4 regions of the Blautia stercoris genome follow, and region 3 is predicted to be linked to each of the others. Evidence: riboswitches for the same ligand, from Rfam matches in the RefSeq annotation. Region 3 holds a riboswitch; each other region holds the start of a gene.
The links. Region 3 has a riboswitch for cobalamin ahead of ACYQ2D_RS03060 (energy-coupling factor ABC transporter permease). Riboswitches for the same ligand answer to the same signal wherever they lie in the genome.

Region 1 (8,189 bases), on a different contig from region 3:
GCCATAGACTTTGGTGTGAGCAACTTCGCAGCTGTCGTATGCAATGATGGTTCATCAATGCTGTACAAGGGCGGAGCGGTTCTGTCAGAGTGCCAGTGGTTTCATAAAAAGAGAGCCAAAGCTGTCAGCATTATCACAAAAGGCCATGAACACATGCATGCCAGCTCCAGATACCTGAGCGCCTTAAGCAGGCATCATGCCGATTTCATTAAGGACCAGTGCCATAAAATCAGCCGCAGCATTATAAACTACTGCATGGAACATCACGCCGGTACACTTGTTCTTGGCGAAAACAAACGCTGGAAACAGGACTGCGACATGGGTTCACAGAACAACCAGAACTTTGTCTCAATACCTACAGGGCTGCTCAAACAGATGATTATTTACAAAGCATCTGATGCTGGAATAAAGACAATCATGCAGGAAGAATCATACACCTCACAGGCTGACATAACAGCAATGGACTACATTCCTGTTTATGGCGTTGATGCCGAAAACGCAGTATTTTCTGGCAGGCGCATAAGCCGCAGTCTCTACCGCTGCTTTAACGGAATGATCATCAATGCCGACTGCAACGGTGCCGCAAATATCATGCGCAAGGCCATAACGGATGCATGGAACAGCATAACTGATTTTTCATTCCTCGCATCACCTGAAGTGTCAGGATTCCACGAACTGAATCCCCTAAGTATTTCCGTAAAAGGGATAGCGGCCGCGTGAACGGCCTCGGCAGGTGGTGGACAGCTTATTTTTAGGTTCGAAAGACGACTTATAAAGTGTCCTGCTGCCACCCAGATACCACTTCCATAGGAGCTATGCACCGCATGGGAGTTGGTAATTCATCATTCCATACTTCACTTTGATTCTCTCCAGTTTTTCAATCATTGGCTTACTTGCAATCCACAAAAAGATTACCGTTGCCGATGCATGAACCAAGTCTACCGGAAGCCCTGACATATAAATTGCCAGCAGATTTCGCTTGGTAATTGCATAGGAGGTCATCACAAGGGAAGCCGGGTTCATGATTCCTCCATAGATAAACACGGTCGCTAAAAATCCATAAATACAAAGCGAAATCTTACGTGCTTTCAACCAGCCTTTTTGAAATAAAATACCTGCCAAAAATCCGATAATTCCAGCAGCAAACATCTGCCACGGAGTCCACGGTCCCTGTCCAAAGAGCATATTCGAAGAAAGCATGGAAAGCGCACCAACTAAAAAGCCCGATTCTGCACCAAAGCAGACGGCTGAAATAATGGTCACAGCCACAACCGGTTTAAAGCTTGGCACCATAAAAAATGCTGCACGGCCTGCAACTGCAATTGCAACCAAAACCGCAATTGTAAGCAGTTCTCTTGCCTGCGGTTTTCTTCCTTCAAAAATCAAAAAGAACGGCAGCATGCAGTAAACTGCAATCGCCAGACTGATGACAAAATATTTTCGGTCATCAAAAAGCGTGATTCCAATCCAGATTGTAACCGGAATTAAAATTAAAATCAAAAACATAGATGCAATCGTACGTTTTGACAGCTTTCCCTTGTGTTTTGGCGCTGTCAGTACATCCTGCGCTTCCCAGAAATCGTTTTTTTCCGGTTCTGATTTCTCATCCCAGAAATCCAGGTCTGTTTCCTGTGCCGGTTTCTTCCCATCTAAAAAGGCATCCAGAAAGACATCTAATTTTTCTTCTTTCAGCACGACACCGCCTCCTCTTCTGTCTGATTGATTGCTTTTACCACATCCTCTACTGTTACCGCATTTGGAAAATAATTTCTTGCCATACGGTTTGCAGCAGTGGTATAAAAGTTATTTCCGGCAAAAAATTTTTTCGATTCTTCACTGGTTACCACATTTCCCTGAAAGAACAGTCCGGTACGATCCGCATACTGCGCACAAAATTCTACATCATGAGAAATCATCAAAATCGTTACACCATGTTCACTTAATTTTCTTAATATCTCTCCGAGTTCTTTTTTATAATGATTATCGATTCCTTTGGTCGGCTCATCCATCAAAAGAATTTTCGGGCGAAGCAGAAGTACTTTTGCAAGTGCCAGTCTCTGCTGCTCTCCACCACTTAAATCATAGGGATGCCGGTCTAAAAGCCCTTCTAATCTTGTTAACGAGACAATTCCCTCAACTGCATCTTTTTTCTTCATTTCAATTGGATATGCCTCACTTTTTCTTTCCCGTTTTCCATCTATCACTTCATATAAATCCTCTCTTACGGTTTTCTTCACGAACAGACTTTGCGGATTTTGCGGCATTACTCCTAAGAACCCATGATAGAGGTCATCATCACTGTATTTTCCGATTTCTTTGCCTTCCAGATAGATTTTACCACGGTACGGAAAACGAATTCTTGCAATCAGACTCATCGCTGTACTTTTTCCGGTTCCGTTTCCTCCTACCACTGCAAAGATTTCTCCTTTTTTGATGTCCAGGCTTAACCCTTTTACCACATCCGGCAAATCCCGTTCATAGCGAAACCAGACATCTTTGATTCGGATTTCCGGAATTTCTTTTTCCGGTTCTTTTTTCAGACTTGAAAGTTTTCCAAAAATAGAATTCTTCTTTTTTGCTGTCTCTTCCTGATTTCTTTCTTTTTTTATTTTTATACTTTTTGTCTCTAATTCCTCTGACAGCCAGCGTCGTCCCTGACTAACGGTAAGCGGGCAGCGAAGGGAACTGTTTGTTCCGGCATAAATCTGCATCGGTGCCGGCATAGAAAGAAACATATCATGTCCCATTGTTCTTAACTGCTCCCCAATTTCATTCGGTGTTCCGTCTGCTATCATCCTTCCTTTATCCATGACATATACTTTATCTGCCCATGGAATAACATCTTCTAAGCGGTGTTCGGTTAAAATCACAGTCGTTCCGATATCCCGGTTTATTTTTCGTACAGTTTCTAAGAAATCAGAAGCAGCAATCGGGTCTAGCTGGGAAGTCGGTTCATCTAAAATCAAAAGTTTCGGGTGCATTGCCATAACAGAGGCAAGATTTAAAAGCTGTTTTTGTCCTCCCGATAATTCACTGACATTTTTTAAAAACCAGGAATGGATTCCAAAATAAGAAGCCATCTCTGCCACCCGAAGCCGAATCGTAGGCGTATCATAGCCAAGGCTTTCTAATCCAAAAGCAAGTTCATGCCAGACTTTATCGGTTACAATCTGATTATCGGGATTTTGAAGCACATATCCAATCTCTGCACTTTGTGTCCGCAAATCCACGTCTTCCAGATTCTGCCCGCCGTATAAAATTTCTCCCTTCTTTTCTCCATGTGAAGCAAGCACACTTTTAAACTGCCGAAGCAGAGTGCTTTTTCCGCACCCACTCTTTCCACACAGTACAACAAACGAACCTTCTTCTACTTCCATGGATACCTGATAAAGTGCCACATGGTTTTCTTTTGGATATTGAAAACTAAAGTTTTTTACTTCGATACAATTCAATTTTTTATAACCTGCTTTCTTTTATTTTTGGTGCTCACATCATTTTTTTCGGGTCTGTCAAATACCATGGAAGCCTGCGCTCCATATCCGCCATTTTTTTAAGTTTCTCAAATCTTCTATCCTCAAGCACACCTAAAATCACAGGAAAGAAACAAAATCCTGCCCACGCCACATAAATAATGACGCTAAGGGGGGTCAGCGGAAGTCCGCCGATTTTAATCTGTGGGTCATACTGTGCAAAGCTAATGCCCGCTGCCATTCCACCAAAATACACTCCCATCAATGCCAGTAAAGTGCCTGTTACAATCCCATCCCTATTATCAAATCGAAAGATCGCAAAAGCACTTCTCCCTTTTAAGCCATATCCTCTTGCACGCATCGAATCTGATGTATCAATTGCATTTTCCAGTGCCCAGGTAACCAATACAGAAAAAATCGTAATACCGTGACGCATTTTCTTAAAAATATTTCCGTTCTTTACATCTCTTCCAATTGCTTTTTGTCCATTTCGGATGACGGTCAGCTGCTGTCCAAATCTCGGCACAAACCGAAATACCATAGATAATACCAAAGAAAGTGCCGGAATCACACGACCAAACAGATACACAAATTTATCTGTTGTCATCACTTTGTTGTAACAGGAAAACCATAGAATCGAAATAAAAAGCATCGATGCCAGTACCAGTCCATATATAATTGCCTCTAACGTAACCGGTCCGGTTTTTAGATAAAATAACATCGTCACTCCATAATGATTAAAAGCAGGATTAATAAATGCCACAATTATCATTGCCGGAAGTGTTGCAAGCAGATTAAATTTTAATACTCTCTGCCAGCCTTGAAGTCTGGATGCATAACAAAATGCTCCCAGGAACGAAATTCCCAGAAAAACCGGATGGCTGTTCAACATTGTTATCAAAATGACTGCTGCAAACCAGAAAAAGTTCACCGCCGGATGACAATCTGAAAAAGCATCCCCTCTTTTTTCTTTCATCTTTTGCCCTCTTTTCATTTTTATTTTCAAAAAACTGCTTTCAAAATCAATGAAAATAAAAATTTATCGTACAAAAAATTTGTTTCCGTCTATGCCTGCGGAAACAAATTTTGTGTTTTAATCTCCAAATGCCTGTATCCTGGCTCGCAGTTCTAACCTACTTGCTGCCCTTCTCAGAAGAAATTTCTTCCAATGGATTCGCAGTTTTCGTCCTGATTACAGTAGGGATAAAGTCTGTTGCGGAATCTCACCGCACGTTCCGAAAATCATCCGATTTTCATGCATTTGTACTATCGATTCATTTATTTTATTTCATTGTTTTGTTGAATTTTGTCATATTTCTTTCATAGTACGCTTTATCATAGAGTTTGTCAAGCGGTCTTTCTTTCCCCAAATTTCCGGTTATCGCTTTGATTATCCTACCAGCGTTCCATCCTCGTATTTTCCATCTTTAAACGCGAAGAAAAATTCAAAGAAATCATCGGTTTCATAAATTTCCATTAGTTCATTCAAATTCCAAATCGGATTTAAAGATGAAAGGTTTTCCCGTTCTACCCAGAACACCTTCCCCTCTTCTGAACTTTTCAATTCTCCTGTAAATTCATCCGTCTTATATAAAAGTACAAGATACCTTGTTCCATCCTCCCGAATCCAGTCTTTTATCCCGCAAAGCTTTGGATTTGAAATGATAAGACCGGTTTCTTCTCTCATCTCACGAATAACGGAATCCTTAAGAGATTCTCCCGGCTCTACATGCCCACCCGGAAAGATAATTCCCTTCTCATTTTCTCCGAGTATTTTTTCCTCTACCAGAACACGTCCCTTCTCATCATAGAGCATACACATGTTGGCTAATTCCATTGGTTGGCTTCTATCCATTGCATTTTCCTCCATTTTTGCAGATTTCTATCAAAAAATATACCATATCAAGTATCTCTTTTCTACATCATTTTTACTTTTTTGTATATCTCTTTCTCCATCTGCATATACTATCAGAAACCTTAGATACTGCGAGGATTTTATTATGACTTTAAAAACAAATATTTATCGGTTTCTTTTTATTTCCATTCTCGGCACTCTGCTTCATTTTACTTACGAATGGTCACAAAACAATGCCATTGTCGGGCTTTTTTCTGCCGTAAATGAATCTACCTGGGAACATTTAAAATTATTATTCTTTCCCATGTTTTTTCTGACTATTTTTGAGCTTTTTTTCTTTCGGGATAGGCTTCCCAAAAACTTTTTACAGGTCCGAACCTGTGGAATCTTTCTTGGCATGGGGCTAATTGTAGTTGTCTTTTATACTCTGCTTGGTGTGATTGGAACATCCATTGATTTTCTAAATATCGCACTGTTTTTTGTTGCTGTTTTCTTCGCTTTATGGAGCGAAAATAAGCAGTATAGAAATTCGGAATCAAAGAAAGAAACTTCTTCTACCGCATTTTCTATCCTGCTTATCTTTACCCTGCTATTTTTCGTGTTTACCTTTTTACCACCTGATATTGGACTGTTTTGGGAGATTACAAAAGTTTGCTAACTTCTATTTCTTTCTACTTTCTTTCGATACTTCCCAATCCTCTTCATCATCTCGTCAAAATCTATCGGTTTCGACAAGTGCTCATTCATTCCGCTTTTCTTACTTGCCGCAATATCATCCGAAAAAGCATTTGCCGATACCGCAAAGATCGGAATCTCTCCGGCATCTTTTCGCTCCATTTTCCGGATTGCTTCTGCCGCTTCATATCCATTCATTCTTGGCATCATGATATCCATCAAAATCAAATCGAATTCCCCAATTTCTGATTTTGCAAATAACTCAACTGCCTCTGTTCCGTCTTTTGCCGGAGTGACCAAAACTCCTTGTTCTTCCAGCATATAAGTCTCTATTTCAAGATTTAATTCATTATCTTCGGCCACCAAAATATGCATTCCCGAAATAGAAATCTCTTCTTCCCTCTTCTGAACTTCTTCTTTTTCAGCTTCATAGGTTTGGTCAATTTTTAAGGTAAGCTCCACAGTAAACACCGTACCTTTTCCCTCTTCACTGACAAAATCTACTTTTCCTCCAAGCAGATCCACGGTCTTCTTTACGATAGAAAGCCCAACCCCGCTTCCATTATAAGTGGTTCTCGCAGTCTTATGTTCCTGTGCAAAAATTTCAAATGCATGTTTTTGAAATTCTTTACTCATTCCAATTCCGGTATCCCGACAGATAAATAAAATTCTTGCACATTCTCCATCGGATTCCATCTCCCGACAGGAAACCTGCACAAGCCCTCCCGGGTGATTATATTTTACTGCATTGCTCATCAGGTTCTGAAACACTCTTTGGATGTTTAGAGGGCTTCCAAGCAGATAGCAATGCTCATTTTCAACCGACTCATACCGAAATTCAACTCCTGCATTTTTCGCCTGCACGGATACAATTGTTACCACATTGTCTAAAATTTCCTTCAAATTAAATGACTCATTTTTACTTTCCATTTCCCCGGCTTCCATTTTACTCATATCCAATATGTTATTTACCAATTCTAAAAGGAAATCCGAGGCGGTATAAATCTTTTCAAAACAGTCTTTCACGCGAGAAGGCTCTTTTACACATTCCAGTCCAATCTCTGTCATTCCGCGGATTCCGTTAATCGGTGTCCGAATATCATGACTCATTCGACGAAGGAAATCTGTCTTCGAGGCATCTGCGGTTGCCGCTTTTTCTGCACTGATACGAAGCTGTTCCTGATAATCCATCTCCTTTTTCTTTTGTTCACTGACATTTCTTATAAGAAGCAACACCGATGTCTGTCCATTTTCATCATCACGTTTTTTAGAAACTAATAGCATCTGGTACCATTTTCCGGTAATTGCTTCAATCGTACAACCTAAAAAATTGCGCTCTTTCATTCTTTCTGAAAGTGTTGTTAAGTCTGTAAATTCCAAAAAAGTCTCTCTTGCCGATTCAAGCATCAGTTTCCGCGCAAATTCTGTAAGCATCTTATCGGCTTCTTTAATTCCGGTAATTATTTCTTTTAATTGCGAAGTTTCAACAACCGGCTCCCAGGTATTTTCTTTTGGATACAGAATTAAATTCACATCATAAATACTTGAAATTGCCTGAACCAAATAAAATTCTTTCTCCATCCGATCCATTTTTTCTCTCTTCTGAGACTGGACAAACAATAATACAACCAGAGCAAAAATCAAATACAAACCTGCTGCAATGCCAAGCGTCAGTAACATCCTCGGATAAATTTTCTGAGCACGAAAAAACACATACAGATAATAGTTTCGGTACATATCATGTTTTCCAAACCAAGTTTTTCCCTCACTTTTTAATTCAATCAGATTTTGATCCTCTGGAGTTTGGTCGTTCTTTAAAACACTTGAAATCGGACACTCAGAAATCGAAAGTCCTTCCAGTTTTCCCGCACTGCTGCTGATTACATTTTCTCCATCTGTCACAACAAGCACTTCATTTTTATTCTGCACAAGATTATCTAGCAGATTACTAAGTGAGATTTCGTACTTATCATCTTGAAACTTCGTTGTATCGTAATAACAGATAATGATTCCAGACTCATCAACTCTTGAGGCAATAGCATATTCATAACTCTTTCCATCTACTTCCACACTGTCAGCAAAAACTTTTTCCGGAAACTGTAAGACTTCTTTTACCTGAGAATCCTCTAAAATAAGTTTTAAAAATGTCTCATTTTCTGCTTTATCTAATTTTACATTTTCTGCCACCT
Region 2 (8,189 bases), 1.1 Mb from region 3:
ATTTTTGATAACTTTTACGGTTACGTTATCGCCAACAGAGAGGACTGCTTTTGGAGATTTGATTCGTTTCTGGCTGATCTGTGAGATATGAACCAGACCGGAAATGCCATCTCCGAGGTCGATAAATGCGCCGTAAGTCTGAAGACTTTCTACGGTACCTTCTAATACGCTTCCAACTGTAATCTGCTGTGTTTTGGCAAGTTTTTCGGCGTCAGCCTGCTCTTTTAACAGTTCTCTTGCGGAAAGGACAAGACGGTTTTCTGCTTCATCCACTTCAAATACACGTACCATCAAAGTTTTCTTTAAAAATTCTTCCGGTTCTTTGACATATTCCAGAGAAAGTTTGGAAACCGGAATAAAGGCACGGATGCCTTCCACGTAAGCGATTGCTCCGCCTTTTACGATGCCTTCAATAGTAACTTCAAACGCTTCTTTATCTTCTTTCATCTGTTCTAATTTGTCCCAGATTTCCATGTCTGAGTCACGGAAATTGCTGAAAGAAGCTTCGATTTCCTGTGCAAAATCATCCATTGTTTCCTGTTTTTTTATTTCTTCGCTCATGATGCTACCTCCATTAATACTTCCTTAAATAAAATTGAAAAATAGGAAGCTTTTTGTTTTCGATTATAGCACAGGAAAGTGAAAATCTGCAATGGAGTAGAGAGAATGTTGAAAGATTTGTTGATTTTGTCGGGTGGGTTAAGGTAAGATAAGAAAGACTAAAAACCGATGTAGATAGTTCTGACAAAAAGCCAGAATAGAAAGAGAGAAAGACCGATGGAAATCAGAAAAGCAAAAATAGAAGAACTCGATGAAATTATGGAAATTTTTGAACATGCACGTCAGTTTATGGCGAAGAACGGAAATGCGTCCCAGTGGGGAACAACTTATCCGGAGCAGGAAATCGTAAAAGCAGATATCAAAAAAGAAGAGTGTTATGTGTGTGTCGAAAATGGTGAAATCGAGGCAACGTTTGTATTTTTTATGGGAAAAGTAGAACCAAATTATGTGGATATTTATGACGGAGAGTGGAAAAATGAAGCTCCTTATGGTACAATCCACCGCGTAGCAAGTCGCGGAAGAGTTCCGGGAATCTCAAAAATCTGTATGGATTTCTGCAAATCACAGATTTCGAATCTGCGTGGAGATACTTATAAGGATAATATTGTAATGCAGAAAGTATTTGCCAAAAATGGATTTGAAAAATGCGGTACGATTTATCTTGCTGGAAAAAAAGAAGATGGAAATGCACGAATTGCCTATCAGTTTGTGGGTAAATAATTGCACGCAGAAGAAAAATGGGATATTATATAGAGTAGAAGAAAAATTTGAAATAGAAAAGAATTTGGAATGTAAATATAAGAAAGGGAAGCACACAACATGGCGAAACAAGAAAAAATCTATATTTTAGGACATAAAAATCCAGATACCGATTCGATTTGTTCAGCGATTGCTTATGCAGATATTAAAAATCGTTCGAATGATGGAAGAAAGTATATTGCAAAACGTGCAGGTCAGATAAATGAAGAAACAGAGTATGTTTTAAAACGTTTTGGCGTTGATGCACCAGGCTATCTTCCGGATGTCGGAACTCAGGTAAGAGATATGGAAATTAGGGAAACTCCGGGAGTTCCGCACAGCATTTCCATTAAGGATGCATGGGCGATTATGAAAGAAACCAATGCGGTGACACTTCCTATTACAAAAGAGGACGGACAGTTAGAGGGACTGATTACAACCGGAGATATTGCAAAATCTTATATGGATGCGCATGATAATTATTTCCTTTCCAATGCGAGAACCCAGTATCGAAGTATTGCGAATACAGTAGAAGGAAAGATTGTAACCGGAAACGGACATGGATATTTCTTAAGAGGAAAAGTTGTAATCGGTGCGACACTTCCGGAAAAACTGGGAGAGTACTTAGAAGAAGATGATTTGGTTATCTTAGGAGATAGATACGAAGACCATTTATGTGCGATTGAAGAAAATGTAAGCTGTATTATTGTGTGTAACAATGCGGAAGTTGCAGAGGATATTCAGGAAGCAGCAACGAAAAATGACTGTGTAATTATCCGTTCTCCGCTTGATACCTTTACGATTGCGCGTCTGATTAATCAGAGTATTCCGGTCAAACACATCATGAAAAAAGATAATCTGATTACCTTCCAGACCGATGATTTTACAGACCAGATTAAAGAGGTGATGGTAAAGAACCGTCACAGAGCCTTCCCTGTAGTAAATAAACATGGAAAATATATTGGAACGGTTTCCAGACGAAATTTGCTGGGAATGAAGAAAAAAGAAGTGATTTTAGTAGACCATAATGAACGTTCCCAGGCAGTTGATAATATTGAGGCAGCGGAGATTCTGGAAATTATTGACCATCACAGAATCGGCTCTATCGAAACCATGTCTCCGATTGTCTTTCGTAATCAGCCGGTGGGCTGTACTGCGACGATTATGCATCAGATGTATGTGGAACGAAATCTCGAAGTTTCTCCGGCAATCGCAGGGCTTTTATGCGCAGCGATTATTTCTGATACGCTGATGTTTCGTTCGCCGACCTGTACACACAGAGATAAGATGGCAGCAGGAGCACTTGCTTTAGTAGCCGGTATTAACATAGAAGAATTTGCCAAAGAAATGTTTACGGCAGGAAGCAATTTAAAGGGAAAGACAACAGAGGGAATCTTCTATCAGGATTTCAAACGTTTTACAACCGAACAGGTAAACTTTGGCGTAGGACAAATCAGTTCTATGAATCAGGATGAACTGTTAAGCTTAAAGAAACGTCTGATTCCATTTATGAAAAAAGAATGTGGAAAAAATGGAATTACGATGGTATTTATTATGCTTACGAATATTTTGGAGGAAACATCAGAAATTATCTGTTATGGAGATGGAAGTGGCAGATTGGTTGAGGATGCCTTTAATGTAAAAGAAGAAAATGGCGGATATATTCTTCCGGGAGTCGTATCAAGAAAGAAGCAGTTAATTCCGGAATTTATCACTGCCTTACAGCAGAATAGCTAAAAGAGAAAATCTCGAAGAAATGAAAAACAGAAGAAGGGGAAACACATGGGAAAAATTGAATGGAAGCCTGGAAACATGCTTTATCCTCTGCCGGTTGTAATGGTCACGGTGGCAGATGAAGCAGGGAATGATAACATTATCACGGTAGCATGGGCGGGAACGGTCTGCACCAACCCTCCTATGGTATCAATTTCGGTAAGACCGGAGCGGTATTCTTATACAATGCTATGTGACACAAAGGAATTTGTCATCAATCTGACAACCGAAAAACTGGTTCGCGCAACGGACTATTGTGGTGTAAAATCAGGAAGAGAGGTAGATAAATTTAAAGAAACAGGACTCACCAGAGAAAAAGCATCTCATGTGGGTGTTCCGATGATTAAGGAATCTCCGGTCTGCATTGAATGCAGGGTCAGGGAAATCAAAGAACTGGGAAGCCACAGCACATTTGTTGCCGATGTGCTTGCAGTCCATGTAGATGATAAATATATGGATGAAAAAGGAAAATTTGATTTAGCACTTGCCAATCCGATTGTATATTCTCATGGGGAATATTATGGACTGGGCAAAAAACTGGGAACTTTTGGATACAGCATAAGAAAACAGAGAAAGAAGAGACAAAAGAAATGAGTAAAGAAAATATCGTTTTAATTGGCATGCCTGGAGTTGGCAAAAGTACAGTAGGTGTTATTTTGGCAAAAGTATTGGGATATCAGTTTATTGATGCGGATTTAGTAATTCAGAAAAGAGAAAACCGCCTGTTGCATGAAATTATTTCAGAAGAAGGTTTGGATGGCTTTTTAAAAGCAGAAGAAAATGCAAATGTATACATTGCGCAAAATGAAGAAAAATCGATTGTTGCGACAGGTGGAAGTGTTGTGTATTGTGAAAAAGCGATGCAGGAGTTGAAAAAAACAGGACGAGTTATATACTTGGAGTTGGAATATGACCAGCTGAAAAAGAGACTGGGAAATTTAAAAGGTCGTGGTGTGGTATTAAAAGATGGTCAGGATTTAAGAGGGTTATATGAAGAAAGAATTCCGCTGTATGAGAAATATGCGGATTTGACAGTTAATGAAAAAAATCTGGATGTAGAACAGACTTTACAGAAAATAGTTGACAGACTTTCATTATAACTGACAAAATGAGGAATTGCAAGCAGTAAATCTAGGCAAAAGACGATTTTTTGTTTACAAACCCGGTAAGATGTTATAAGATAAGGGTTGACTATTATGAAACTTTGAAAATCAGGTTATGAATTTGATGATAAGAATGACAAAAACAGGCATCAGATACATGAATAAAAATATAGAGGTGTGTATATGGAACAATATGTAATCAAAGGCGGTAACCCGCTCGTTGGTGAAGTTGAAATCGGTGGAGCAAAAAATGCAGCACTTGCGATTCTGGCAGCGGCAATTATGACAGATGAAATGGTTTATATTGAAAACCTTCCGGATGTAAGAGATATCAATGTATTACTCGAAGCAATTAAAGAAATCGGAGCAGTTGTAGAAAGAGTCAGTCCGACAGAAGTAAAAATCACAGGTTCTACTATTTCTGATATCAGTGTTGAATATGAATACATCAAGAAAATCAGAGCATCTTATTACTTATTAGGAGCACTGCTCGGAAAATATAAATCCGCAGAAGTTCCACTTCCGGGCGGATGCAATATCGGAAGTCGTCCGATTGACCAGCATTTAAAAGGATTCCGTGCACTGGGTGCATCCGTAGATATTCTTCACGGTGCAGTCGTTGCAAAAGCAGAGAACTTGACAGGAAAACATATTTTCCTGGATATGGTATCTGTAGGTGCTACAATCAATATCATGATGGCAGCTGCAATGGCAACCGGAAATACCATTATTGAAAATGCAGCAAGAGAGCCGCATGTTGTCGATGTGGCAAACTTCTTAAACAGCATGGGAGCAAGTATCAAGGGTGCAGGTACCGATGTAATCCGTATTCAGGGTGTAGAAAAGTTACATGGAACAACTTATTCCATTATTCCGGATCAGATTGAAGCCGGAACATTTATGTGCGCAGCCGCAGCGACCAGAGGCGATATCATGGTAAAAAATGTAATTCCGAAACATCTGGAAGCAACAACTGCAAAATTAGAAGAAATCGGATGTCAGGTAGAAGAATTTGATGATGCGGTGCGTGTAGTGGCAAACAAACGTCTGACTCGTACTCATGTAAAGACTATGCCATATCCGGGTTATCCAACCGATATGCAGCCTCAGTTTGCAGTCGCACTTACTTTGGCAGAAGGAACAAGTATTGTAACAGAATCTATCTTTGAAAATCGTTTTAAATATGCGGACGAGCTTTCTCGTATGGGTGCCAATATCAAAGTAGAAGGAAATACAGCAATCATTGATGGCGTGGAAAAACTGACAGGCGCAAGAGTCAGCGCACCAGACCTTCGTGCAGGTGCAGCACTTGTAATTGCCGGTCTTGCGGCAGAAGGATTCACAGTCGTAGATGATATTGTTTATATCCAGAGAGGATATGAGCGATTTGAAGACAAATTAAGAAGCCTTGGCGCTGAGATTGAACGAGTATCCAGTGAAAAGGAAATTCAGAAATTTCAGCTTAGAATCGGCTAAAAACCAGTAAAATAGCATAAAAAATAAGAAAAACGGTTTGGAATAAAATCCAAATCGTTTTTTCCTTGACAATGTTTAGCACCTGTGCTATGGTAAGTGCGTGTATAGATTTCATATCAACTTATTAAGTGCATCACAGACATTTTCCCCTCTTTTTTTGTCCGTGGTGAAAAGGGAATCAGGTGAAAATCCTGAGCGGTCCGGCCACTGTAAGCAAGGAGCGAAGCGCAAGAATCCATTGTATTAGAGCGTACGAGAAGGAGCGCCAAGCGTTGATAGGCAAGTCAGGAAACCTGCTTAAGTAAGTGAAAGGTTGAAACTTCCGAAGAAAGTTTTCCATCCATGATATCTGATATGGAACGCCTTATGCTTGAAAAAGCACGTATCAGAAGAACGGTACATTCTGATACAAACTTAGAGGAACCTGTGTACGGAATTTATACATCCTTTACTTTGAAAGGGCAGGAGAATTCCAAAAGCTGTATTCGTACATAAAACCTCCGCAAAAAATATGTATGATTGGTCAATACAGGTGGAGGAATTCCTCCTGCAAAAAGTTAAAATAGACAATAAAAACAAAGCTGTTATAGATAATAGTATCTTATCTGTAACGGCTTTTTTTGGTATAATAGAAAAAGTTAGTAAAGGTATTTGAAAGGGGAAATTTAAGATGAAAAAAATAGAAATGGAAAAACAGGCAAAAGCATTTGGATTTGCAACAATGAAATTTATGGAAACAAAAGATCTGGAGTTTGAACATGAATTTCGACAGTTTTGTGAGATGAATGACTGTGGGAATTATGGAAATAATTATGCCTGTCCACCGCTTTGCGGAACACCGGAGGAAATGGAGCAAAAGGTAAGAAAATACGAACATGCGTTGGTTTTTCAGTCAAGAACTCCGGTTCAAAATATTTTTGATGATGCAGAAACAAAAATTATTAAGAAGATGCATACAAACAAAACCTTACATGCGGTAGAAGAATTGAAAGAGCAGGGTCTGCCTGATAATGGAATGTTTATTATGTGCGGACCATGTAATTTCTGTGAGGAATGTAAAGCAAAAGCAAAAGAACCATGTGTAAATGAAAATATGCGTTTTTCATGTCTTTCTGCTTACTGTATTGATGCAGGAAAGATGGCAAGACACTGTAAGATGAACATGGAATGGAATGGAGATGTGGTTTCTTTTTTTAGTTTGTATGTTTTTTAAGTAAAAGGGTATGGGGTGTATATGAGACAAGAACTGAATTTAACACAAACGCAAAAACTATCGGAAAAGATGCTTCAATCCCTTCAGATTCTTCAGATGAATACGCAGGAATTAGAAGAGTACCTAAAAGAAAAAGAATTGGAAAATCCATTGATAGAATTGGAAGAAAATAGTAGTGATTCAGAAGAAAAAAATGATTTTCAAGAGAAACTGGAGTGGCTTGCCAAATCGGATGAACAAAACCGCATTTATTATCAGGATGAACAAAATGAGCAAAGAGAAGAACGGGAATTTCTAGAGAAAGAGAGAGGACTTCCTGAATATGTACTTTCTCAGTTGATTCCATTTTTTAAAACGGAGAAGGATTCGGAAATTTATGAATTTCTGGTATATTCTCTCGATGAACGGGGATATCTTATAGATAATGTAGAGGAACTTGCGGATAAATTTTTTCTGTCTGTAGAAGAGATGAAAGTTTACATAGACAGGCTGAAAAAATGTGACCCGGCGGGAGTAGGAGCGGCAGATTTACAGGAATGTCTGTTACTGCAACTCTTGCGCAGGGAAAATGAGAATCAAATTGTAAAGCAGATAGTAGAACATCATTTGGTAGAATTAGGGAAAAATCAGATTCCACAGATTGCAAAAGCGCTTAAAATTTCACGTGATGAGGTAGTAAGAGCTTGCGAAGAGATTCGGAAGCTGAATCCAAAACCTGCGCAGGGATTTGCTTCGAAAAATCATTTGAGTTATCTGGTTCCGGATGTGACGGTTGTAAAATTTAAAGAATATTTTGAAATTATTCTGAATGAAAAAAATGCTTACAACAAACCATTTAGCTCTTATTATCTGAGTCTGATGAAGGAAGACAGCTCTATAGAGGTAAAAGAGTATCTTCAGGAAAAATATAAACAGGCGCAATGGATTTTTCAGTGTGTTGCTTCTAGAAAAGATACCATGATGAAGATATGTAGAATTCTGGTAGAAGAACAAAAAGAGTTTTTTGAAAAAGGAAGTGCCTATTTGAAGCCGCTTCGTATGCAGGAACTTGCAAAAAAAGCAGGAATTCATGAATCGACAGTAAGCCGTGCGGTAAAAGAGAAATATTTACAATGTTCCTGGGGAATTTTTCCAATAAATTATTTCTTTGCACAGAGTGTATCTGGAAAAGAAATACATACAAAGGATACTGTCAAAAAAGAACTGAAGAAAATAATTCAAGAGGAAGATAAAGAGCATCCGCTTAGTGACCAGAAAATTGCAGAGAAGATGCAGGAGAAAGGAATCAGCATTTCAAGAAGAACGGTTGCGAAATATCGGGGTCA
Region 3 (8,189 bases):
TTTCAAATAAATTCTTAATGTCAATGATTTCCTGTTCTTCATAAAAAGTATCATAAGTCGGTACATCATTTACAATAAGCCCCGGCTTCTTTGCTAACTGTGCTAAAATCTCTTTTCCACCAATTTTTGCTCTCGGAATCAGAATTTTTTCTGTTCCCTCACAGGCTTCACACAACGCTTTTCCAAGAGAATCTCCATCAAATACAGCCGGCATCAAATCTACAAATAATCCTCTTTCTTCTAAGGCTTTTCTTGTTCCTTTTCCAATGGAAGCAATTTTTACCTGCCCCAATTTACGGACATCCACACTATTCTGTTTCATTTCATCAAAAAATATTTTAACGCCAATTGGACTGGTAAACGCAATCCACTGATAAGAATCCAGTTCTTTCAATGCCTCTTTTAACAAACTCTGGTCTTCTAATGGCTCAGTACGAATTGCCGGAAGTTCCAGTACTTCTGCTCCTAATAAACGCAGTTTATGTGCCATGGAAGAAATCGTCTCTTTTGGTCTTGTCACAAGTACTTTACAGCCAAAGAGTGGAAGTTTTTCATACCACGCAAATTCATCTGCAAGGGCACATACTTTTCCGACCACAATAATTGCCGGTGTCTCAATTCCCTGTTTTTTCACTTCTTCTGCAAGGGTACTGACAGTTGCCACAATTCTTTTTTGACCTGCTGTTGTTCCTTTTTGCAAAATTGCAGCAGGCATCTCTTCATCCATTCCTGCCTGCAAAAGAGAATTACAGATATCTTCTAAAGCACTGACTCCCATTAAAAATACCAATGTCCCTTTGGTATTTACTAAGGCTTTAAAGTCAATATCATAAGTGTCGCCCTTTTTCTTATGTCCCGTAATAATATGCAAAGAAGAGCAAAAATCTCTGTGTGTTACAGGGATTCCGTTATATGCCGGAACTGCAATTGAAGAAGTCACACCCGGCACAACTTCATAAGGAATTCCCTCTTTATGAAGCAGTTCCAATTCTTCTCCGCCTCTTCCAAACAAAAATGGGTCTCCACCTTTTAAGCGCACCACACGCAGTCCTTTTTTTGCTTCTTCTGCAAGTACCTGATTAATCTGTTCCTGTGGCATGGTATGATGAGAAGCACGCTTTCCAACATTAATCAGACGTACTCCCTTTGGAATTTTAGAAAGCACCCCCTGTCCAACCAGACTATCGTATACCACTACTTCTGCATTTTTTAATACTTCCATTCCTTTTAAGGTAAACAGTCCAATATCTCCAGGACCGGCTCCTACCAGCCATACTTTCCCCGGATGTTTTAACTGCTTAGCCAGACGGATTCCAAGTTCTTCTGCTTCTTCCCTTTTTCCTCTAAGACTTGCTTTTCTCCATGCACCACTTTCTTCTTCATAATACAGACCGGTCAAAATTATTTTGTCTTTTTCTACTTTTGCATGTGCTGCGACCGGAGAAGAACAACCACCATCTAAGTAACGCACAAAGGCACGCTCTGCAAGTGCTGCACATTCACTATCCTCATCATTATAGCCATCCAGATAAGAGTAATCCTCATCCTTTCTTCCCTGAATTGCCAAAATCCCCTGCCCTGCTGCCGGAAGCACTTCTTCCGGTTCAAAATAACGGCTGATTCTATTTTCCAGCTTCAGACGTTTCAATCCTGCTGCTGCAAGTACAAGCGCACTATATTGTCCTTCATCTAATTTCTTAAGCCTGGTCTGTACATTTCCTCTGACACTCTTAAATTCCATATTCGGATACAGCTCTTTTAGCTGAAGAGTTCGTCTGAGACTTGAACAGCCAATCGGTTTTGATTCATCCAGTTCTTTGATCCCTTCCGGAAGTACCAGTACATCTCTTGGGTCTTCTCGTTTGGAAAATGCTAAAAGCGGAAGTTCTTCCGGTACTTCCATCGGCATATCCTTTAAGCTGTGTACCGAAAGCTGACTCTTTTTTTCTAACAACGCCTTGTCAAGTTCTTTGACAAACAGCCCTTTTCCTCCCACTTTATCTAACGTACGGTCTAATATCTTATCTCCTGTAGTTTTCATTGTGAGCAGTTCTACTTCACAGTCTTTATTATAAGAAAGGATATAATCTCTTACCATCTCACTTTGAATTACTGCAAGCCGGCTCTCACGGCTGCCAATTATCACTTTTTTACTCATGCTTTTCCCCTGCTTCTTCTATCCATTTTTGCATTTCTTTTCTCACATTTTTTGTTTTTGCAGGATTTCCTGCACTATTTAATCCAATCACTGTTTCTTCTTTCTGAAGAATTGATGGAAAATAAAAATCACATTTCATTCGGTTGCTTGCTGTATTGACTGAAATCCCAAGACATTTACATGCACTGTAAACATCATTGTTTACCTTTTCATTATTTGTCGCAGAGAGCACTAAATCTGCATCATATAAGTCTTCCCTGTCATACGCTTTTTCTTTCCAGACCAGTCTGCCCTCTTTTGCCAGTTCTTTTATCCTTTCACAGGCATCCGGTGCAATCACCTCAATTGTGCCGGCAAAGGAAAGCAAAGTTTCGATTCTTCGTTTTGCAATATTACCTGCGCCAATCACAGTTACTTTTTTCTGTGTTAAATCCACAAACATCGGAAAATATTTTTTTTCATCAGCTTTCATATATTTTTTCCAGTCCCTCCACACAGTCTAAAAATGCTTCTTGTTCCAGAGAATCACGAAGCCCGAAAATCATTTTATTTACCACTTTTCCGGCAGCCGTATCAATCGCTCTTAAAAGGCTTTCTCTGTCTTTTTGTTCCATTGGAGTCTTTTTTAAAATTTTGGTAATTCGTAAGTTTAAATCCTCTACGGCATCGGCTTTAATCTCTTCAATCCTCGGGAAAATATCTCTGCCATTAAACCAGTCATAAAATTCTTTCATCTGGTCATCTAAGATTTCTCCTGCTTTTTGCATACTCGCCTGAAGTTTTGGAGACGCTGCATCAATTCGGAAACTGTCAATATCATACAAGGAAACATTCTGTAATTTTCCTACTTCAGGGTCAATGTCTCTTGGAACAGCCAAATCAATCAAAACGACAGATGCTGCATCTAACTTAATTTCCTCAAAGTTTTCTTTTGTCAAGGTATAATTCGGACTGGCTGTTGCTGAAACAACCAGATCACAATCAGGAAGGAGTTCCATTCGTTCTCCATAATTAATGCGTTTGCATCCCTGTGGGATGTTTACAACACCACTTCGATACTGACGTACGGTTACGGTTACGTCCGCTCCGGCTTCTTTTAAGGCAAGTGCCGTCACTTTTCCCATTTCACCATTTCCAATTACCATACAGGTTTTTCCCTCAAACGAAAATCCCTGATTTTTTAAGCGTTCCATTGCCTGATGAATCACAGAAGTATTGGCTCTTGAAAACGTTACTTCTGTTTTTACTTTCTTCGCCGCTGTAACCGCCATACGAAACAGTACTTCAAGTACGTTATCTGTACAATAGGCATCTCTTGCTAAAGTCAGCGCATCTTTTACCTGTGTAATAATCTGATCCTCAGCAAGAATCTGTGATTTCAATCCACTGGTTAAATAAAACAAATGCCGAACTGCCTCTTCATTTTCACGTTTCATAAAATAATCCTGATACTCATCTTTTTCCACTTCTTTTTCTTTGCATAAAAAATCATACAGAGAAATTTCTTCGTCATCCTGCGTGCTGACCCAAACTTCCATCCGGTTACAGGTGGATAAAATAATGCATCCTAAGATACCATGTTCTTCTTTTAACTTTTTCATTGCCTCTATTGCTCTTTTCTTTGTAAAAGAAAACTTTGCACGGATATCTACAGATGCTTTGCTGTGATCGATTCCAATCATGGAAATACTCATTTTCTCTTCACTCCGCCTCTTATATTTTTAAGCTTTTTCTCGCTTATCCTTGGTTCATCTTAGCACAGAATGTACCTCGGTGCAACCTAAGGTTTTTTGTCAGTTTTTGCCTAAAAATGAATTGACAAATGCTTTGAGAAATAATACAATGGACAAAGAATTGAATGTACACAGGTGTCCGTTTTTTTCGGAATAATAGGAAAGCCGGGTGCAATTCCCGCACGGTCACGCCGCTGTAACTAGCAGAGCACATTTCATCATTGCCACTGGGGAACCGGGAAGGCGAAATGCTGCAATGACGCTTAAGTCAGAAGACCTGCCTGCTGCATACGATTTACACATGGTTACGAACGATGGCCTTGTGTAAGAATGAAAACACTCTACACAGTCGTAGTCTGTTTTTTATTCTCAACTTGGCCTGCCGGAATTCTTCCGCAGGTTTTTTTATTTTAAATCTTTATCACGTTAAAGGAGTCATGAAAATGAACAAACAACAAAAACACGTCATCGCATTTGCTACCGCATTTGCACTTATGTTTGGTATTGTTCCAAACGTAGCAGCTATGCATATCATGGAAGGCTATCTTCCTGCAGGATACTGCGTTGCCTGGGGAGTCCTTTGTCTGCCATTTCTTGCAGCCGGATTTTTCTCCATCAAGAAAACATTAAATGAACACCGCAACCTGATTACCTTATTGGCTATGTCCGGTGCTTTCGTATTCGTTATCTCTTCTTTGAAAATTCCTTCCGTTACCGGAAGTTGTTCTCATATGACAGGAACCGGTCTTGGCGCTATCTTATTTGGACCAAGTGCAGTTTCCATTCTTGGAATTATTGTTTTATTATTCCAGGCAATCTTACTTGCACACGGCGGTTTAACTACAATCGGAGCAAACACGTTCTCCATGGCAATTGCCGGACCATTTGTAACCTTTGCAATTTATAAAGTCTGTCAGAAATGCAAAGTAAATAAAATGGTTGCTATTTTCTTATCTGCAACTTTAGGAGATTTATTTACTTACTGTGTAACTGCAGTTCAGATGGCACTTGCTCATCACGCTGATACAACCATTTTAAATGCAATGGGTAAATTCTTACTTGTATTTGCACCAACTCAGGTACCGCTTGCAATTATCGAAGGTATCTTAACTGTATTAATCATTATGGCACTTGAAACTTATGCAAAACCGGAGCTTCGTGCAATCGGATTTATGAAGGAGGCAAAATAATATGAAAAAGAAAGTCATTACCTTATTGGTTATTATTTTATTAATTGCCTTTATTCCATTATTTGCTTTAAAGGATGCTGAATTCGGCGGATCTGATGATGCCGGAAGCCAGGTTGTTGAAGAAGTCGACTCTTCTTTCCAGCCAATTGCAGAACCAATTTTAGAAAAAATGCTTGGACATGAACTTCCGGGCGAGGTAGAAAGTTTACTGTTCTGTGTACAGTCTTCTATCGGTGTCGGCGTCCTTGCTTTCTTCATGGGACGTTTTGTAGAGCGTAAAAAGCTTGGAAAGGGTGAATGATTCTTTCGCCTGTCACAAGAAAGGAGTCTTGAATGATTACAATTGATAAACTTTGTTATACTTCCAGACTCAGATATGAAAATGCCGCAGAAAAATTCGCTTTTGCCGTGATTACATTAATTATCTGTGTAATGAGTCGTTCCATGGTAATTGCAGGAATTGTTTTAGCAGTAACGGGGATTCTCACTGTATGGAAAGGTGGAATCCCCCTTTTTCGCTATCTTCATTTCTTAAGTGTTCCACTGGCATTTTTATTTTTGAGTACACTGGCGATTCTTGTAAACGTGAAACAAAAACCACTCGATTTATTTGCTATAAAAATCGGAAACTGGTACTTAACCGGAAGCACGTATGGCGCACTTTATGCCCTGCAGTTAATCCTGACTGCACTTGCTGCTGTATCCTGCCTGTATTTCCTTTCTCTGAATACACCAATGCCTGATATTTTAATGGTACTTGATAAGCTTCACTGTCCAAAACTTTTAATTGAATTAATGCTTTTAATTTATCGCTTTATCTTCGTGCTTTTAGACACTGCTTATCATATTTCTACTGCTCAGGACTGCCGACTCGGAAACTGCAACTATAAAACTTCGCTAAAGTCTTTTGCAGCAATGTGTTCTACCCTTATGGTGCGGGCAGTAAAACGTTCCAATGCCCTTTATAACTCCATGGAAACCCGCTGCTATGATGGCACGATTCGCGTTTTAAATGAAAATCAACCACCGAAAAAACATGTAATTTTTTTGATTACACTTTTTGAACTGTTTCTTTTAATTCTTTTTATCTGGAGGAAATTTTTTGCATGAACAATAATGATATCATCTTAAAAGCAGATAATTTGTATTTTTCTTATGATGATGAAAAAACACACTCTTTAAATGGTCTTTCCCTGGAGATTCCAAGAGGCCAGAAAATTGCATTTATGGGTGCAAATGGTTCCGGGAAATCAACTTTTTTCCTCTGCTGTACCGGAATCCACAAACCAAGTTCGGGAACTCTTTATTATAACGGGGAACCTTATTCTTATGACCGTAAAGGGCTTCTAAAACTTCGAAGCAAAATCGGAATTGTTTTTCAGGACCCCGACAATCAGCTCTTTTCTGCGAGCGTATATCAGGAAATTTCCTTTGGAGTATTAAATCTCGGATACTCTGAGGAAGACGCCAAAAAAGCGGTTGAAGATGTAATCGCTGAGCTTGAAATTACACCATTTCGTCATAAACCTACTCATGCTTTAAGCGGGGGACAGAAAAAACAGGTTTCTATTGCTGATATTCTTGTGATGAAACCGGATATTATTATTTTAGATGAACCTGCTGCTGCTCTTGATCCGAAACATACTACTATGGTAAATCAAATTGTAAATCGCATGACGAAAGCCGGAATTACTGTTTTCATGGCTACCCATGATGTCAACTACGCTTATGAATGGGCAGACCAGGTTATTTTATTTCATCAGGGAAAAGTTTTAATGCAAGGTGCACCGGAAGAAGTTTTTTCAAATCCTCGTGTGCTTGAAAAAACAAATTTGGAACCGCCCGCTGTGTTAGAACTGTTTCACAGTCTTTGTCAAAAACAAATTTTAAAGACAACTCTTCCGCTTCCAAAAAATTTAAAAACACTGGAAAAATATATTTCCGATACAAATATCAATACTACACAATAGGGAGGAACTATGAAAACAAACGTAGAAAGAAAAACCGCAATTCTTGCTGTCAGCTTTGGTACAAGCCACAATGACACAAGAGAAGTCACCATTGACGCTATTGAAGAAGCTTTAAAAAATGCATGTCCGAATGCTTCTTTATATCGTGCATGGACCAGTAAAATGATCATCAAAAAAGTAAATGCCAGAGACAATGTACACATTATGACTGTATCTGAGGCAATGGAACAGATGAAGCAGGATGGAATCACCAATGTCCTGGTACAGCCAACTCACGTTATCAATGGAATTGAAAATGATTTAATGAAAGAAGATGCGCTTGCCTATAAAGATTCTTTTGATTCCATTTCATTTGGTGCGCCACTTCTTACATCTGAAGAAGATACCAATAAAGTCATTGAAATTTTAGCCGATGAATTCTCCTGGCTGAATAAAAAACAGGCACTCGTCTTTATGGGACACGGCACAACTCATTTTTCAAATTCTATTTATGCTGCTCTGGATTATGCATTTAAGGATAAGGGACATCCAAATATCTTCCTTGCTACCGTAGAAGCCTATCCATCAATTGACAGCTTAAAACGCCTTGTAGACGCTTATAAGCCAGAAGAAATCGTACTTGCTCCATTTATGATTGTAGCCGGTGACCACGCAAAGAATGATATGGCAGGAGATGACCCTGATTCCTGGTATAATAAATTCAAAGCAGCCGGTTATAAAGTAACACCGATTTTAAAAGGACTCGGCGAATACCGCGGAATCCAAGAGTTGTTTGTAGAACATTTAAAAACCATTGAACAATAACAAAAATGAGCGAGTAGAGGATAATCAATCCTTTCTCGCTCATTCTTTTATTCATAAAATTCCACTTCTGAAATACAGTTGTCATTCCACTTTGCACCGGCATAACCTGCCTGAATGTAAAGGGAAACAAAAGATGCCTCTACCGGCTCATCAAAAGAAAGACAAAATGCTTTCTTTTCATCGGAAAATTCTACATCTTTTGCCTGATTGTCTCCCAAATTGATACTTAGCTTAGCCGGTCTCGCATTTTTCTGCCACATCTCATCACTTCTCCAGTTTCCGAGATATAATACGATATAACGAATTTTATGTGTTCCATCTAAGCTGAGTTTGA
Region 4 (8,189 bases), 470 kb from region 3:
TTTATATGAAATGGTTACATCCTTTAACTGTAACATCTTCTTCCTCCTTACTCATCTTTCGGGTCTAAAATATCTCTAAGAGAGTCTCCAAGCATATTAAAGACAACCACAACGATAAAAATTGCCAGACCTGGGAAAATCATAAGCCAAGGTGCAGACTGAATACAAGCTCTTCCCTCATTGAGCATATAACCCCATTCCGGTGCAGGCGGTTTTGCTCCAAATCCCAAGAATGACATGGAAGCCAGTTCAAGCATCATCCCCCCAATGTCCGTTGCTGCTGTAATAATCAGCGTTGGAAGTGCATTTGGAAGCATATATTTAAAAATCATGTGCGGTGTTTTAGAACCCGTAACAACTGCTGCTGCCACATAGTCACGGTTTCTGATTTTTAAAACCAGACTTCGACCAAGTCTTGCATATTTCGTCCAGTTTACCACAACGACTGCAACAATTGCATTTTTAATACTTGCGCCCATAATACCGGCTACAGCAAGTGCTAAAACCAAACCTGGGAAGGAAAGCATCATATCTGCAATTCGCATGATAATACTATCGATAATTCCGCCAAAATATCCAGAAATGACTCCCAAAATTGTTCCAATAAAAAAGATTAATGCAACCACTCCAAATGTAGCAGTCAAAGAAGAACGGGAACCATAAATCACACGTGCAAATACATCTCGTCCCATTTTATCTGTTCCAAAGATATGTGTCTTACTCGGTGCAAGCAAAGCATCATTTAAGTCTCCTTTTAATGGGTCTACACCACCACTTACAATCGGTGCAAAAATCGCAACCAGAATAATCAGAACCGCCAGAATCAGAAAAAAAGTAAACTGCTTATTCTGCGCAAAAAAATTTTTCTTCTTCATTTTTCTTACTCCTTTAATCTCATTCTCGGGTCAATATAAATATAAGAAGCATCTACAATCAGATTGATCACCATATAAATTAATGCAAGCCAGAGTACATACCCCTGAATCAGATTATAGTCACTTGAGGTAATTGCAGATACTGCAAGGTTTCCAAGTCCCGGATAGGAGAAAATAACTTCTACAACTGCGGTTCCTCCAAGCAAAGAACCAATAGATAAACCAAACATTGTAATTAACGGAAGTAAAGAATTTGGAAATACATTACACCAGATAATACGGGAACGTTTTATGCCTCGTGCCTCTGCCCCAATCACATAATCCTGACTCAGTTCATCTAACACTGCGGTACGAACCTGTCTGGTATACTTTGAAAACATTGCAATTGCCAAAGTTAATGCTGGAAGAAACAGGCTCTTAAAATCCCCTGCGGAACTGATAACCGGAAATATCTTAATATAAACGCAAAATGCCATCATAAGGAGCAGTCCCACCCAGAAGTTTGGCATGGCACAGCCGACAAAAGTAATTCCCCTGACTAAATAATCAATCCACGTGTCTTTTTTTAATGCCGATATCATTCCGAGCGGTACAGATAAAATCAGCATAATCAGCATAGACATTAAGGTTAATTTTAAAGTCGGCCAAAGTCTCACACTTAACAATTCTGTAACCGGCTTATTTAACGAATAAGAGGTTCCAAAATCACCATGCAGGCAGTTTCCAAGCCATCTGCCATACTGCACAACAAACGGGTCATTTAATCCCATCTCTTCTCTTGTCTGTTCTACCATTTCTTCTGTCGGCATCACACCATTTGCGGAATACATATTTCGTACCGGGTCACCAGGTGACATGTAAGTCAGCCCAAATGTAATAAAACTGATACCAAATAATACGATTATGATTTGTAATAATCGCATGATAACCTGTTTCTTACTCAAAAATTTTCACACCTTTCATAAGTCTTTAATCAAACCACTATCTCTATCCATATACAATGCCCAGTCCAAAATAAGACTGGGCATAATCTTAAATAAAACGCTTTCTTATTCTGCGTCTGCCGGAACAATTTCTGTCGTCAGCCAGTAGTAATCTGCTGTATGAATCTTAGCATATCCTACATTTTTAGAATAAATCATACTGGAGTTATAATATCCGTCAATTAAAACTGCTGCATCATCAATCAGAATCTGCTGCATCTGGAAGATTAAATCTTCACGTTTATCCGGATCCATTTCTGTCTTTAACTCATTGAACAACTTATCATATTCTTCATTGGAATATGCGCAGTATGTACTTTCAGTTGCCCAGTTTGCCATATAGGCATAAGGATCTCCAGTACCTACTGTAATCCAGTTATTGTTATTAAAGTCATAATCTAAGGCTGCCAGTTTACTCCACTGGTCATCAGAGCTTCCATATTCAGCAGTCACACCAATTCCGATTTCTTTTAAGTACTGAGTATGTGCATCAGAAAATTCATTTAACAGACGGTTTTCATAAGAAATATAACGCAGGTTAATATTTTTTCCATCAAGCTCACGGATTCCATCACCATCGGTATCTACAATTCCTGCATCATCCAATAATTTCTTTGCACCTTCCGGGTCATAAGTATAAGGATTGTTCAGTTTATCATATCCATAAGACAGAGTCGATGGAAGAACAGAAAATCCTGGTGTATAAAGTCCTCCGATTGTCTTGGAATTACAAATGGTATCGTAGTCAATTGCCATTAAGATTGCCTGACGCAGTGTCTTATTTCCAAGTACACCATCAAAGTTCATCCAGGAGAATCCACAACGTACACCTGGTGCAATATCTACTGTATAGTCATCTGAATCCTGGAATTTCTGAATATCTGCTACGTTTGTGATATTTTCAACCAAGTCTACCTGACCACTCTCCAGAGCCATTGCCTTTGCAGAGTTATCTCCCATATACATCAGATTTACTTCGTCATAAGGGACATCTTCACGATAATTTGGATTTGCAACCAGTGTATATCCAACACCGACACCATTAAATTCTTTAATCATGTATGGACCGGTACCGATTGTTCCATTATCAAAGTTTTTGGTATGTTCTACATCCACAATGCCCATAGTCGGGTGACTGAGCTGTCCCATCAAGTTTGCATAAGGCTGTGTTGTCTGGATGGTCAGTGTTCCTGCCTCATCATCTGCTGTGATTGTTGCTTCAAATTCCAGATATTTTTCCGGTTTTGCAGAACCAGATGGTCCAACTTCTCTTAAGTGTTCGTAACATTCCTTTACTTTACTTGCTGTCAGATCACATCCATCTGAGAATTTTAATCCTTTTTTCAAAGTAATGACCCATTCCGTATGATCATCATTTACCGTATAACTGTCTGCCAGCCACGGAGTAACTTCCATGTTATCATCAAATTTAAATAAGGTTTCTGTAATACCGTAACGCATTGCATTCCAGCCACCGTTCTCATCCCCTGCGGTATTGACACTTCCGTCTGTGTACATGGCACAACCGAAATTTAAAACCTTTTCATCACTGTTACTTGATGATTTTGCAGCCTTTCCTGAGGAAGAAGAACTTCCACATCCTCCAAGTACACTTACTGCCATCACAGTTGCCATCATCAGCGCTACTACATGTTTCTTTCTCATTTGCTTCATCCTTCCTATACTGGTTCTTCTTCATAAATTACATTTGCCTTTTATAGACGTGGACAAAAGTCTGCTTCTTTTTACGCTTTTTTCTGTTTTTAAGCGCAAAAAAGCCGGATACCAAAGCATCCGACTGTTAAAGATTCTTAATTTGATAATAGATAACGTCAAAAATAATCTGCTATTTAACATAAATAGCAGAGTGCTTTTTCATCTGTACAACTTAAGCTTCTCGTCTTCCGCAAGAACTTTTGTTAAAGAGGTAAGCAGGTTTCCTGACTTAAGCATACACATTAAAAGCGCCTTCCCAGAATAAACTATCTTTCCAGTGGCATTTTGCTTTTAACCAGCTATCACAGTGACGGGATCGTCCCGAATTCGCATCGGGTTCTCTTTTAATCAGACGACTGTCTGAACTTATCTCTGTGGCATATTCGCCAACATTCTATAAATAATTTTATTTAACACCATTAATATACAAGATAAACCATCTTTTTGTCAATAAAAATATCAGATAAAATTAAAATCTTATCTGATATTTTTATTTGCTCTTAGTTTTTTAATTATTTTCCAAGCAATTCTTTCTCAATTCTTTCTCTTGCTTCCGGTGCCTGTTTATCCATCTTTTCCGGGAATCCAAACATAGACACACACGCAATATTATCGCCTCCGACCTTTGGTGCGTCTGTTTTTAACTGCTTATTTGCGAAATCCATGTCTCTTAAGGTTTCAAAGATTCCATCGAAATCAACATCTCCTTCTCCCATTGCAAGGTGCTGATGAATCGTTACATCGGATTTTCCTCTTGCATTTAACCATGGTGGATTTGCAATGTAACGGCAATCTAAGGTCTGATTAAAGGTATCCGCAAATAATACATGAGTCAGCTCGTCTCCTGCATAGCGAAGCATGGAACGTACCTCTCCTTTTCCTTCATCGTAGAAGAATCCATGAGGAGAAGAATAGACATAACCTAAATTTCTGGAACGGAACGATTTTACCATATCGCAGGTCTCGTTATTGAGTTCACAAAAATCGTACGGATGAGACTGAATTTCTACACGGAGTCCTTCCCTCTCAATAATCGGAAGCAGTTCTTCCATCGAACGAAACCACATGCCATTACAGATTTCCTGCTGATTCGGGTCACCGGATAATTCGGTATTAATAACCGGAACTCCCATATTCACTGCGATTTCAATCATTCTCTTCCAATTTGCAACTGCCATCTTACGCTGTTCTTCCGTCGGACCGGACCAACGGTAAACTACGATGAAAGAGGAAATTTCAACACCGGTTTCCCGAAGTGCTTTTCGATATTCCTGCTCACACTCTTTTGAAAAAAGCGGATGTTTATAAAATGGATTAATTCTTGGATGTGGAGACTGCTCAATATATTTATAGCCCCAGTCTGCGACCTGATGAACCATACGATTGATATCCATCTGTTTTGCCAATACGTCTACATCAAATGCAATTTTCATAGTCTTATCCTGCCTTTCTTAAACTTTATAATCCACAAACCTTGCGGATGTACTTACGTGCCTTAATTGCATATTCTAATGGATTTGCTTTTGCAGGATCCTGCTCTGCCTCTACAACAACCCAGCCCTCATAGCCTGCTTCTTCTAAGATAGAAAAGATTGGTGCAAAGTCTACATTTCCATCTCCTGGTACAGTAAACACGCCTTCTCTGACTCCTTTTAAGAAGCTCCATCTTTTGGCTCTTGATTTTTCTACCATTTCTTTACGGATATCTTTTAAATGGACGTGTTTGACACGGTTCACATATTTTTTCAATACATTTTCCGGATTAATTCCTGCAAATGATAAATGTCCACTGTCAAAGAGTAAAAATACCAATTCAGGGTCTGTCAGTTCCATAAATTTATCAATTTCTTCTTCCGTCTGTACAACTGTTCCCATGTGATGATGAAAGGTTAAGGTCATTCCTTTGTCTTTTGCAATCTTTCCGAGTTTATTCAAACCGTCTGCCAAAAGTTTCCACTCTTCCTCATTCATGATATACTTGCCTTCCCATACAGGCTGTTCCATTTCTCCCTGAATACTATAGCTCTGCTCGGAAACACCAATCACCTTTGCACCCATCTCTTTTAAGAAATCAGTTGCTTTGATAAATTCTTTTTCGGTCTCTTCATAAGGTTTAGAAATTAGGAAAGAAGAAAACCACTGATTGCAGATAGATATGTTTCTTAAGTCCAAAGCTTTCTTTAACACAGCTGTATCGGTCGGATATTTTCCGCCCACTTCAGAACCGGTAAATCCAGCTAATGCCATCTCACTGACACACTGCTCAAATGTATTCTCTTTTCCAAGATCCGGCATATCATCATTTGTCCACGCAATCGGAGCAATTCCAAGCCTTACTTTATTCTTATCCAGCATTTTTTATTCTCCTTTTTCCTTGTTTTTAATATACTCCAGTATCATAGCAACCGCACCCTCTACGCCGGTCTTTGATACATTTACTACCATGTCATAGTGTTTCGGGTCATCTCGTTTGATTCCCGTAAAGTGTTCATAATAGTCATTTCTTAATTTATCTCTCTGATTTAAATCAGCCAGTGTCATTCCATCATAATATTCTTTTGCCTCCTTTGCACGATAATCATCATCTGCATATAAGAAGAAAGAATAGGTATGAGGAGTTTCTTTTAACACAAAGTTTGCACAACGACCTAAAAATACACCTGGTGCTTTTTTTGCAAGTCCTCGAATCAGACGACTCTGTGTCTCAAACATTTCTACAGGGCTCATATCTCCAACTGTTCCGGATACCGAATACGAATACGGCGAGAACGTAGTTTCTACTGTTCCATAATTATAAGTATCCAGATATTTCTGAACGCTTTCCAAATCCGCATTTTCCATTCCCATCTTTTCTGCTAAAAGGCAGATAATCTGACGGTCATAGAGACGGCAGTTTAATTCTTTTGCCAGTTCTTCTGCAATTTTTCTTCCACTGCTTCCATAGACACGACCGATTGCCACATTTATCTGATTTTCTGAAACTGCCATAGACGGAAGGGCTTCTTGTGTTTCTTTCCCTTCTTTTCCTTCTCTTGCAATTAATTCCTGCATCATCTTGTCATACACTTTATCCAATTTATAACAGGCTGCAATTAAGAGCATCACGACCCAGATTCCAATCGGCACATACAGATAAAAGCCTTTAATTGCTGTAATTGCACCACTTGTCTGTTCTGCTGCGGTTGCTTTTAATCCATTAAATCCTGCTGCTGCCAAAATTCCACTCATGATTGCAGAAGTGATACCAGAACCCGCTTTTTGTCCCATACTCATAGAAGAAAACATCAGACCTTCTACACGCAGTCCGGATTTCCAATGACCATATTCAATGGCGTCACCCGGAAGAGAATACTGTACCCCATAAAACGGTGCAATTCCAAACCCTCTCATAATACAGGTCAAAACACCCAGCGGAACACTTGTAATATTTAAAAGAAAAATTAACTGACCTATAATTCCAAGTGCACATCCTGCACAAATCAGATTTCTTTTTCCGTATTTCGGTAAAATTTTCGGAAGCATCGCAATTCCCACAATCGTTGCAACTTTTTCTGCTGCTGAGAGCGGCATTACAAGGTCTACATTTCCCAATACATACTGACAATAATAAGTTAAGTCTGTTCCGATAATAATCTGATATGCGGTATAGAAAACCATCAATCCCAGTGCAATCAGAAAATAACGGTTTGTAACTGTTGTCTTAAATGCTTTTAAGAACGGAATATTTTCTTTTACCTTCGCTGCTGCCTGTACACGCTCTGTACAAGTCATATAAGTATTAATTAAAACCAGTACTGATACACCTGCATAGACTGCCGTTACAATAATCCATGCCATCTGTTCGTTATGGATTATCTTTGCCACTTTATTAATTAACGGAAGCGTAAATGCAGTAATTACCATACTTGCAGTAATGGAAAGCACCATTCGGATGTTACAGATAACATCACGTTCTCTTCTGTCACGACTCATTAAAGAGCCCAGTGCGTGGAACGGCTGACTGATTGCTGTATAAACAACCGTATTCATAATGTTATAAGTCACAAATGCATAAATAATCTTTCCCATACTTCCAATTGACGGCATGGTAAACAGTAAGATTGCCGCTATCGCATAAGGCAGAGCCAGACGCAAAATCCAGATTCTGGCCTTTCCATACTTAGAATGGGTACGATCAATAATTGTTCCCATCAGCACATCCGAAAATCCATCAAATACACGAGATAATAACATAATCATTCCGACTGCCCCGACGGAAATTCCTACTACATTTGTGTAGAAATAAATCAAAAGTGTCGTAGTCATTGTGTACATCAAGGTTAATGCCGGGTCACCAAAACAATATGCAAGTTTCTCGCTGACCGGAACCTTGATAAATTCATCCATGTTTTTTCCCTTCTGCTTAAAATTCAACAGTTCAGGTATTCCGCCCTTTATCATACATTTTCTCCTTTTTTCAGACAAAGCGGGTAAAATACCCGCCTTTGTCTTCTCCCTGTTGTTTTATTCTTCTCCTGTTTTAAGTTTACTCCTATCCAAAATATTTTTGTACAAAACTTCTTGTTACTTCGGCTGCTTTTTTCACATTTTCTTCGTGAGACATTTCATAATATTC

Region 1: linked by a shared signal. The riboswitch ahead of ACYQ2D_RS14585 (energy-coupling factor transporter transmembrane component T) and the one ahead of ACYQ2D_RS03060 (energy-coupling factor ABC transporter permease) in region 3 are both predicted to bind cobalamin.
Region 2: linked by a shared signal. The riboswitch ahead of ACYQ2D_RS08240 (DUF2284 domain-containing protein) and the one ahead of ACYQ2D_RS03060 (energy-coupling factor ABC transporter permease) in region 3 are both predicted to bind cobalamin.
Region 4: linked by a shared signal. The riboswitch ahead of ACYQ2D_RS00835 (ABC transporter substrate-binding protein) and the one ahead of ACYQ2D_RS03060 (energy-coupling factor ABC transporter permease) in region 3 are both predicted to bind cobalamin.

What each region holds. Positions count from the first base shown of each region.
Region 1 is NZ_BAAHYF010000002.1:1,034,047-1,042,235, reverse strand. It holds gene ACYQ2D_RS14600 (RNA-guided endonuclease InsQ/TnpB family protein) at 1-720, shown strand, start outside; gene ACYQ2D_RS14595 (ECF transporter S component) at 814-1,695, opposite strand; gene ACYQ2D_RS14590 (ABC transporter ATP-binding protein) at 1,689-3,452, opposite strand; gene ACYQ2D_RS14585 (energy-coupling factor transporter transmembrane component T) at 3,487-4,446, opposite strand; cobalamin riboswitch at 4,559-4,748, opposite strand; gene ACYQ2D_RS14580 (8-oxo-dGTP diphosphatase) at 4,861-5,325, opposite strand; gene ACYQ2D_RS14575 (DUF6512 family protein) at 5,471-5,983, shown strand; gene ACYQ2D_RS14570 (ATP-binding response regulator) at 5,980-8,189, opposite strand, start outside.
Region 2 is NZ_BAAHYF010000001.1:1,703,900-1,712,088, reverse strand. It holds gene ACYQ2D_RS08270 (S1 RNA-binding domain-containing protein) at 1-561, opposite strand, end outside; gene ACYQ2D_RS08265 (GNAT family N-acetyltransferase) at 778-1,281, shown strand; gene ACYQ2D_RS08260 (putative manganese-dependent inorganic diphosphatase) at 1,381-3,036, shown strand; gene ACYQ2D_RS08255 (flavin reductase family protein) at 3,082-3,666, shown strand; gene ACYQ2D_RS08250 (shikimate kinase) at 3,663-4,172, shown strand; gene murA (UDP-N-acetylglucosamine 1-carboxyvinyltransferase) at 4,359-5,651, shown strand; cobalamin riboswitch at 5,762-5,966, shown strand; gene ACYQ2D_RS08240 (DUF2284 domain-containing protein) at 6,322-6,864, shown strand; gene rpoN (RNA polymerase factor sigma-54) at 6,886-8,189, shown strand, end outside.
Region 3 is NZ_BAAHYF010000001.1:617,576-625,764, forward strand. It holds gene cobA (uroporphyrinogen-III C-methyltransferase) at 1-1,306, opposite strand, end outside; partial or broken gene hemC (hydroxymethylbilane synthase) at 1,301-2,158, opposite strand; gene ACYQ2D_RS03050 (precorrin-2 dehydrogenase/sirohydrochlorin ferrochelatase family protein) at 2,151-2,630, opposite strand; gene hemA (glutamyl-tRNA reductase) at 2,620-3,852, opposite strand; cobalamin riboswitch at 4,007-4,190, shown strand; gene ACYQ2D_RS03060 (energy-coupling factor ABC transporter permease) at 4,335-5,081, shown strand; gene ACYQ2D_RS03065 (energy-coupling factor ABC transporter substrate-binding protein) at 5,083-5,382, shown strand; gene cbiQ (cobalt ECF transporter T component CbiQ) at 5,415-6,191, shown strand; gene ACYQ2D_RS03075 (energy-coupling factor ABC transporter ATP-binding protein) at 6,188-7,051, shown strand; gene ACYQ2D_RS03080 (sirohydrochlorin cobaltochelatase) at 7,061-7,855, shown strand; gene ACYQ2D_RS03085 (NADase-type glycan-binding domain-containing protein) at 7,903-8,189, opposite strand, start outside.
Region 4 is NZ_BAAHYF010000001.1:150,451-158,639, reverse strand. It holds gene ACYQ2D_RS00850 (ABC transporter ATP-binding protein) at 1-36, opposite strand, end outside; gene nikC (nickel transporter permease) at 48-875, opposite strand; gene nikB (nickel ABC transporter permease) at 881-1,819, opposite strand; gene ACYQ2D_RS00835 (ABC transporter substrate-binding protein) at 1,925-3,523, opposite strand; cobalamin riboswitch at 3,772-3,959, opposite strand; gene ACYQ2D_RS00830 (sugar phosphate isomerase/epimerase family protein) at 4,087-5,007, opposite strand; gene iolE (myo-inosose-2 dehydratase) at 5,033-5,929, opposite strand; gene ACYQ2D_RS00820 (cytidylate kinase family protein) at 5,933-8,014, opposite strand; gene ACYQ2D_RS00815 (sugar phosphate isomerase/epimerase family protein) at 8,106-8,189, opposite strand, start outside.